One region of the Streptomyces sp. NPDC055632 genome, then DNA from elsewhere that is predicted to be linked to it. Evidence: riboswitches for the same ligand, from Rfam matches in the RefSeq annotation. Region 1 holds a riboswitch; the other holds the start of a gene.
The links. A riboswitch is a leader RNA that binds a small molecule or an ion and turns the genes downstream of it on or off. The one in region 1 is predicted to bind cobalamin.

Region 1 (4,438 bases):
TCACGGTGCCGCGCGTGCCCGGCACGACCACCAGGTCCGCGTCGACCAGCTCCTCGGGGCGGTCCACGAACCGGACGACCACGCCCGGCTCGGCCGCGAGCGCGTCCACGTCCGTGAAGTTGGACATCAGGGGGACGGCGCAGACGGCGACCCGCAGCACGTCCGCGCCGACCGGCGGCGCCACCACCGACTCCCTGACGGTGCCGCGCAGGGAGACCCGCAGGCCGTCCTCCTCGTCGATGCCTAGGCCGTGCGCGTACGGCAGGACGCCGAAGGTCCGGCGCCCGGTCAGGCCGTACAGCATGTCGAGCCCGGGTTCGAGCAGGCTCACGTCGCCCCGGAACTTGTTCACCAGGTATCCGGCGACGAGCGACTGGTCCTCGGGGGACAGCAGCGCCGTCGTGCCGAAGAACTGGGCGAAGACCCCGCCCCGGTCGATGTCCCCGACCACCACCACGGGCAGCCCGGCGGCCCGCGCCACGCCCATGTTCACGATGTCGGTGCGCCGCAGGTTGATCTCGGCCGGGCTGCCCGCGCCCTCGCAGATCACCGCGTCGTACGTGCTCCGCAGCTCCTCCAGGCACGCCATGACGGGCTCGAACAGCTCCTTCTGCCGCCCACCGTGGTAGCCCTTGGCGCTCATCTCGCCCACCGGCTTCCCCATCAGGACGACCTGGCTGGAGCGGTCGCCGCCCGGCTTGAGCAGCACCGGGTTCATCAGCGCGGTCGGCTCGACCCGGGCGGCCTGCGCCTGCATGGCCTGGGCCCGGCCTATCTCGGCGCCCTCGCGCGTGACGAAGGAGTTGAGGGACATGTTCTGCCCCTTGAACGGCGCCACCTTCAGGCCCTCGCGGACCAGCCACCGGCAGATCCCGGCCGTCACGACGCTCTTGCCCGCGTCGGACGTGGTCCCGGCGACCAGCAGCCCCCCGCCCCTCCCGCCCTTCATGCGCTCCTCCGCTTCCCGCGCTTCACCGCGCCGGCGATCAGACGGCCGCCCACGCAGGCGGCCAGGGTCAGCGCGGTCACCCGGCGCGAGAGCGCCACCGCCCGCTCGATGTCCGCCACCTCGACGGCCCGCCCCTCCCCGTTCAGGACCGGCCGGTGCTCGACGCGCCCGCCGTACGAGAGGGTGCCCCCGAGCCGTACGCCCAACGCGCCCGCGAAGGAGGCCTCGACCGGGCCCGCGTTGGGGCTCGGGTGCTTCGACGCGTCCGCCCGCCAGGCCCGTACGGCCCCGCGCGGGTTCCCGCCGGCGACGGTCGCGAGCGCGGCTGTCAGGCGCGCGCCCGGCCAGCCGGCCAGGTCGTCGAGGCGGGCCGAGGCCCAGCCGAAGCGGCGGTACCGGGGCGACCTGTGGCCGACCATCGCGTCCAGGGTGTTGACGGCCCGGAAGCCGACGAGCCCCGGCACGCCCGCGACCGCGCCCCAGAACAGGGCGCCGACCACGGCGTCCGAGGTGTTCTCGGCGACCGACTCGACGACCGCGCGGGCCATCGCGGGACCGTCCAGGGACTGCGGGTCGCGCCCGCACAGGTGGGGCAGCCGCTCGCGGGCCACCTCCAGGTCCCCGGCGGCCAGCGCCCCGCCGATCGCGCGGGCCTCACGGCCCAGGGTCGTCCCGCCGACGACGGCCCACACGGAGGCGGCGGTCAGCGCGACGGCGGCGGCCGGCCGGTTCCGCACGGTCCGGGCGGCGAGGGCGCCGAGGGCGGCGGTGGAACCGGCGCAGACGGCGGTGTGCAGGGCGCCCCAGCCGCGGTGGTCGTGGTGGAGGCGCCGCTCGACGGCGGCGGCGGCCCGGCCGAACGCGGCGACGGGGTGGCCCCGGCGGGGGTCGCCGAGGAGCAGGTCGACGGCGAGGCCCGCGGCCGCTCCGTACGCGAAGACACCGGTGGCTCTGCTGCGGCCGGGCATGGCGCTATGTCCTCACTCAGGGTCCGCGCCCTGGATCGACGTGACCGGCGGCGAGAGTTCCTGACTCCCGGACCCTCGGATCCGGTCACAGTGGCGGGACCGCGCCGGATTCGCACCGGACTTCCTCTGCTGCCGCCGTAATGGCCTCGGCAGTCCACCACGCCCCGAGAACGGGCGTCAACCCAGCCTTGACCTGCGGCGGCGCACTGTGCGGAGCACCACAGGAAAGGGCCGGGCGGCCCGCACCCGAAGGTGCGGACCGCCCGGCCGGTGGAGCGGGGACCGTCAGACGACGATCAGGTAGATGCCGTACGCCACGGCCGCCAGGCACAGCCCGAAGCAGGCGTAGGCGCCGGTGCGGGCCAGGGCGGCGGAGCCTCCCCGGGCCACGGCCTCCTCCTGCTTGGTGAGGCCGACGATGCCGAGGGTGAAGAGGCCCACCAGGGCGACGGTTGCCACGAGGCTGACGCCGAAGACGGAGCCGAGGGCTGCCCAGTCGATCTTCATGTGGTTCTTTCCTTAGACCTTCGCGGCCGGGGCCGGGGGAGCGGTCGGGTCGGTGGGGGCCGGGGCGGGGATGGTCGCCTTGAGGTCCTCGTCGGTGACGGCGGCCACGGAGCCGGCCGGCGGCGGGGTGACGGCCGCGATGGCGGTGGTCACCACGCCCGCGGGCTCGGCGTCGGAGGCGTCGAGGTCGTCGGCCGTGACGTTGTGGTGGTCGACCGGCTTGCGGCGGGAGAGCGCCCAGATGACCGCCGAGCCGGTCACGAGCAGGACCGCGACGGCGGCGATGCCCCAGGGGCCCTGCTTGGTGAGGAACTCGGCGCCGGCGCCGACCAGGCCCGCGGCGGGCAGGGTCAGGCCCCAGGCGACGAACATCCGGGTCGCGGTCGACCAGCGGACGACTCCGCCCTTGCGGCCGAGGCCGGCGCCCATCACGGCACCCGAGCAGGACTGGGTGGTGGAGAGGGAGAAGCCGAGGTGCGAGGAGGCCAGGATGACCGTCGCGGCGCTGGTCTGGGCGGCGAAGCCCTGCTGCGGCTGGAGGTCGGTGAGGCCCCGGCCCATGGTGCGGATGATGCGCCAGCCGCCGAGGTAGGTGCCGAGCGCGATCGCGACGCCGGCGGAGACGACGACCCAGAGGGGCGGGTTCGAGCCGGGGGCGACGACGCCCTGGGTGACCAGGGCGAGGGTGATGATGCCCATCGTCTTCTGGGCGTCGTTGGTGCCGTGGGCGAGGGAGACGAGACCGGCGGAGGCGATCTGGCCGGCCCGGTAGCCCTTGGCCGTGGCCTTCGCCTCGGGGTTCGCCTTGATCTTGTACGTCAGCTTGGTGGCGGCCATCGCGGCGAGGCCGGCGACGAGCGGCGCGGCGACGGCCGGGATGAGGACCTTGGTGACGATGGTGGAGCCGTTCACGGCCGACCAGCCGGCCGACATGACCGCGGCGCCGATGAGGCCGCCGAAGAGCGCGTGGGAGGAGCTGGACGGGAGTCCGAGCAGCCAGGTCAGCAGGTTCCACAGGATGGCGCCGACCAACGCGGCGAAGATCACCTCTGTGCGGATGCCCTCTTCGTTGATGATCCCGCCGGAGATCGTCTTGGCGACCTCCACGGACAGGAACGCGCCGACGAGGTTGAGCACGGCGGACATGGCCACCGCCGTCTTGGGCTTGAGCGCACCGGTCGAGATGGTCGTGGCCATCGCGTTGGCGGTGTCGTGGAAACCGTTCGTGAAATCGAACACGAGAGCTGTCACGACCACAATGGCGAGCAGCAGCGTGATGTGTTCCATTTACCCAGGCAATCGTTCGACGTCAGTGGCTGGTCGAACGTAAGCAACCTGGGTGAACGGAAGATGAACTGGGGCGGGCGGCGTGGTGTCCCTAACCGGTGTCAAGAGATTCCGCTTGACCCTCCGGAGGGGTCCGCGAGCGACGCCGTCCACGATGCGGTCACCCTGCGACCCCGGGTAATCCGGGCCCCGCAAGGCCTCGGCGACCCGTCCCGGTTCCTCCCCCGCCGCCCCGTTCCGCTCCCCGGACCGGACCACCCGACCGGGGGACCCCGCCGAGGAGAGCCACGTCACTCTCCCGGGGGACGCCCCCGGGCCCCGGAACGCACCCCTCCGGACCTTCCGGTGGCACCCCGGTCCCGTCCTGCGGACACTGGGGGTGTGCGCCCGGCTACAGCGACGGCAGCGGCCGTCACCACCCTGCTCGGTGCCGGCGCGGCCGCGGTCGCGGCCGGCCGGTACGCCAGCGACCTCGCCCTCAAGGCGTCGTCCGTACGCCCCCTGCCCGGCGATCCGAGACTGACCGTGCACGCCACGGGCCCCGACCGGATCACCCTCACCCGCAGCCTCGCCTCGCTGCGCCCCGGCACGTACGGCATGGAGGGCCACGGACTGCACGCCGTCCTCGGCCCCGTCCTCGACCGGGCCCCGCACACCGCCGACACCGCCGTCCGGCGCCTGGAACGGGTCGAGCTCGGCGCCCCCGGGCCCGGCGCCCGCGTCCGGC
Region 2 (4,438 bases), on a different contig from region 1:
CCCGGCCGGCGCGTCCTCGTCGTCCAGGAGCCCGGTGGGGATGCCGTCGGGCGCGTACCAGGCCAGGGTGCGCAGCATGTCGGCGGCCTGCGGCCGCCGTTCGCGGATGTCGTCCAGGGTGACGCGCCAGATGCGGGCGATGGTGCGTTCGTGGACGGTGAAGCCCTCGCCGCCCCGCTGGTACAGCGGGCCGGGGTTCCGCCGGAGCAGGCCCAGGTACGCGCCCGGGGTCAGCAGGGGGTTCTGGGCGAGGTAGGCGGCGGCCTGTTCGACGGCCAGGGGGAGATGGCCCAGGTCCGCGCAGAGTTCGGCCGCTCCGGAGAGGTCCCGGCCGCCGCCGACGGTCGCGATGCGGGTGAGCAGGGCCAGCGATTCGTCCGGTCGCAGGACGTCGAGCCGGATGACCTCGCCGGCGTCGTGCCACACCGTGGCGAGCCTGCTGGTGACGAGAAAACGCCCGTGGGGCAGGCGGGCCAGGAGCGGGGCGATGTCGGCGACGTGGTTGACGTTGTCCAGGACGAGCAGCCAGCCGCTGTGCGTGGCCAGCCACTGCATCCCGTTCTCGGCCAGGGCTTCCACCGTCAGCGCCTTGGAGACGGCGGGCTGCAGGGCGGTGGCGAGGGCGGCCAGGCCCCGTTCCACGCCCGCCGCGCTGTCGGCGGACATCCACCGGACGGGCGCGAGACGGTGCCTGCGGGCCCGGGTGGCCGCCCAGTGCGCGACCAGCGTGCTCTTGCCGACCCCGCCGAGTCCGTGCACGGCATGGAGCCCCACGCCGCCGTTCCTCTTCATGGCGGCGTCGAGGCGGTCGAGTTCGGCGGTGCGCCCCACGAAGCGGGTGGTGCGGTACGGCGGGTTGTCCAGTCCGGGCCGGGCCTTGACCTCGGACACGGGCCGCACCGCCTCCGGCGGGAGCACCACGCCGGAATGGGCGTGGTAGATGCCCGTGACGGCGATGCCGCCGTGCGTCGCGCTCGCGTTCCCGCTGCCCGTCACCCGCTGTGCGGGGGTGACGCCGCCCTCCGTGCCCCCGGCCGGGGTGTGCGTGCCGGGATCGTGCCCTCTGCTCCATCGCCACCTGGCCATACCGAGGTCCCGGCCGTCTACTCGGTCACGATGCCGCTGACCGCGCTGGACCCCGCGCCGACGGCCTCCGCGTCCCCGGTGTTCACGGCTCGTGCGGCGCGCCCGTCGCCCGACCGCCTCACCCCGGTCACGGCGCTGCCGCCGTCCCGCGCCAGCGCGTTCCCGGTCGCCAGGGCCGTGTCGGCCTCCGGGTCGGCGACGAGGGCCGACAGGGCGCGCAGGTCCCGGACCGCCCGCTCCCGGTCCCCCGCGTCGAGGGATGCGAGCAGGACCTCGAACCGCTCCTGCCACACCCCTTCCTGGCGCGACAGCTCCCGGTCCGGATCCGTGGCGGCGCCCGGCTCGAGCGCCCGGGCCGTCCGGTCCAGCCGCTCCAGTTCGGCCCGCCCCCGCTCCGCGTCACCGCGGCCGAACAGTTCGGCGACCCGCTGCCGCACCGCGTGCCAGGCGTCGGTGCCGGCGGCCTGGACCACCGCCCCGCCGCCCGCCGCGGCCAACGCGGTCAAAGCCTCGGTCAGCAAAGCCCCCACCCGCCCCTCACGTCGCCCCGCCTCTTCTCCCCAGCAACGTACAGGCCCGCTGCCGTACATGGGGTGCGGTTCGAGCCAGTCGGAGCCTTCCGCCAAGGCTCGTCCGCACGGGCCCCGGCCGGGCCGGGAGGGCGTGGCCCGGCCTCGGATCAGGGGCGTCGGGCGAGGGGTACGGACTCCCCGCCCGGCCGGCGGCGACGCGCGGAACGACCCCGTCGGAGTGCGGCGTAGGCTGGTCGCGCAGCTGGTTCGCCCCCGTCCGCCAGGCGGGATGCGTCGCAAGAGGGAACCCGGTGGGAATCCGGGACTGCCCCGCAGCGGTGAGCGGGAACGACCGCCGTCATACGCACTGGCCCCGGGAAGGGGCTGGGAAGCGACGGCCAGTAGGTGTCCTCCGGACCGGTCCGGTGGGCGCGCCCGCGAGTCCGAAGACCTGCCCGCCGCCCGCGCGCCCACACCCCGTGCGCGCGGAACAGCCCCGCCGCGACTCGCGAAGGAGAGTTGACGTGGCCGATCCCACCGTCACCAGCCCCGTTCCCGCCGCCCGTCCCGCCAAGACGCCGGACGACTCCCGGGTCGTCCTCGCCCACATCATGAGCGAGCACGACACCAACCTCTACGGCACCATCCACGGCGGCGTGATGATGAAGCTCATCGACGACGCCGCGGCGGCGGCCGCCGGGCGGCACGCCGACGGCCCGGCCGTCACCGTCTCCGTCGACCGGATGACCTTCCTCGCCCCCGTGCGGGCCGGAGACCTGCTCAGCGTCGAGGCCGGCCTCGAACGGGCCGGGCGGACGTCGATGACCGTCGGGGTCCGGGTGACCTCCGAGCGCTGGAACAGCACCGGCCCCGCCACCGAGGTGGCGACCGCCTTCCTGACCTTCGTCGCCGTCGACGCCGACGGCACCCCGCGCCCCGTCCCCGTCCTCGACGTACCGCTGCCCGGCCTGTCCTGACCGGGCGGACCGCCGCCCCGGCCGTGCGCGGTCACGACCGGAGCGGCGGTCTCCGCGCCCACGGGCGTCGAGCGCCGGGCCCGGACCCCGCCGACCGCCCGCAACCCCGGCGCACGGCCGGCGGACCCGTTCCACGACGGAAACGACCAAGGAGCACCATGACGTCGAGCGACACCCCCAGGCATCTCACGGTCATCGGCATCGGATCCGGGGACCCCGACCAGTTGACGCTCGCGGCGGTGAAGGCCATGCGCCGGACCGACGTGTTCTTCGTCCTCGACAAGGGCCGGGAGAAGTCCTCCCTCGTACGCCTCCGGCGGGACATGCTCGACGAGCACGTCACCGGGCCCTACCGGGTCGTCGAGGCGGAGGACCCGTGGCGCGACCGCTCCCAGGAGGAGTCCGTCCCGTACGCGGAAGCCGTCCACGACTGGCGCCGTCGGCGCGCCGACGTCTGCGAGCGGCTGATCCGCGACGAGACGGCTCCCGGGCAGCGCGGGGCGTTCCTGGTGTGGGGCGACCCGTCCCTGTACGACAGCACGCTGGCGATCCTGGAGGACATCACGGCCCGGGGGAACGTGGCGTTCACGTACGACGTGGTCCCGGGGATCAGCAGCGTCTCCGCCCTCGCGGCGCGCCACCGCATCGGTCTGAACCGGGTCGGCCGGCCGATCCACGTCACGCCCGGGCGGCGGCTCCCCGAGACGGCCGGCAACGCCGACGGCGACATCGTCGTGATGCTCGACGCCCACGAGTCCTTCCGGCACATCGCCGGTGACACCACGTGGATCTACTGGGGCGCCTACATCGGCACGCCCGACGAGATCCTGATCTCGGGCCTGCTGTCCGAGGTCGCCGACGAGATCCGCCGCGCGCGGGCGGAGGCCAGGGAACGCCACGGATGGATCATGGACACCTATCTGCTGCGCCCCCACTCCGACGACGGCGACGACGACGACGGCGACGGCGACGGCGACGGCGACGCATGAGGCCTACGCCCGGTCGGCCCGCGGTTTCGGGGCGTCCTCCTCCTTCCGGAGGGGCCGGGGGGAGAAACGGACCGGGGCCTGGAAGCGGGCCTTGCGGGCGGCCCGGCGGAAGACCGTGAGGACCGCCGGTCCCGCGAGGACGACGCAGACGAAGTTGGTGACGGCTCGGCCCGTGTCCCAGCCGAGGGAGGTGGCCAGGTCGAAGGCCAGGTACCGCTGGAACTGCTCGGTGAACGGGAGCCCCGGGAGATAGGCGATGGAGCTGTTCGGATCGAGCGAGAACGGCCAGAAGGAGAGGTTCAGGAGGAAGCCGAAGAGGTAGCCGGAGAGCGAGCCGTACACCGCGAGCAGGGCGACCTCACGGCGCCCCGTGGCCTTCGGCAGGAAGCCCGCGAGCATGCCGACGAAGGCGCAGCCGAACATCTGGTACGGCATCCAGGGGCCGACGCCGCCGGTGATGAGGGCCGAGGCGAACAGGGACGTGCAGCCCAGGGTGAAGCCGAAGCCGGGGCCGTAGACCCGGCCCGCGAGCACGAGGACGAAGAACACCGTCTCGATCCCGGCCGTGCCCGCGCCGAGGGGGCGGATGGCGGCGTTGACCGCGGAGAGGACCCCCAGCATGGCCAGCGCCTTGGAGTCGATGCCGCCCTCGGCGATCTCGGAGATCACCACGCAGAGCACGATCACCAGGAGCACGCCGAAGATCAGCGGCGGGGCGTAGTGCGAGCCGAACTTGCCGGGCGCGACGAGGAACGGCCAGAAGAAGGCGACGACGCCGAGGAAGGCCGCCATCGCGATGACGGCTCCGGCCCGGGCGCGGATGCGGATGGCGGCGGTGGACGTGCTCATGGGGCCGGGTCCGTTCCGTCGAGGT

Region 2: it holds a riboswitch for cobalamin, as region 1 does, so the genes downstream of both, ACWGSR_RS34875 (acyl-CoA thioesterase) here and ACWGSR_RS11835 (cobalamin biosynthesis protein) in region 1, are expected to answer to the same signal.

What each region holds. Positions count from the first base shown of each region.
Region 1 covers NZ_JBSHHY010000006.1:251,620-256,057, forward strand. The annotation lists gene ACWGSR_RS11830 (cobyric acid synthase) at 1-949, opposite strand, end outside; gene ACWGSR_RS11835 (cobalamin biosynthesis protein) at 946-1,917, opposite strand; cobalamin riboswitch at 1,950-2,091, opposite strand; gene ACWGSR_RS11840 (hypothetical protein) at 2,203-2,424, opposite strand; gene ACWGSR_RS11845 (inorganic phosphate transporter) at 2,437-3,711, opposite strand; gene ACWGSR_RS11850 (alpha/beta hydrolase) at 4,093-4,438, shown strand, end outside.
Region 2 covers NZ_JBSHHY010000052.1:8,690-13,127, reverse strand. The annotation lists gene ACWGSR_RS34885 (tetratricopeptide repeat protein) at 1-1,086, opposite strand, end outside; gene ACWGSR_RS34880 (hypothetical protein) at 1,104-1,592, opposite strand; cobalamin riboswitch at 1,845-2,071, shown strand; gene ACWGSR_RS34875 (acyl-CoA thioesterase) at 2,123-2,575, shown strand; gene cobF (precorrin-6A synthase (deacetylating)) at 2,734-3,564, shown strand; gene ACWGSR_RS34865 (ECF transporter S component) at 3,568-4,413, opposite strand; gene ACWGSR_RS34860 (ABC transporter ATP-binding protein) at 4,410-4,438, opposite strand, start outside.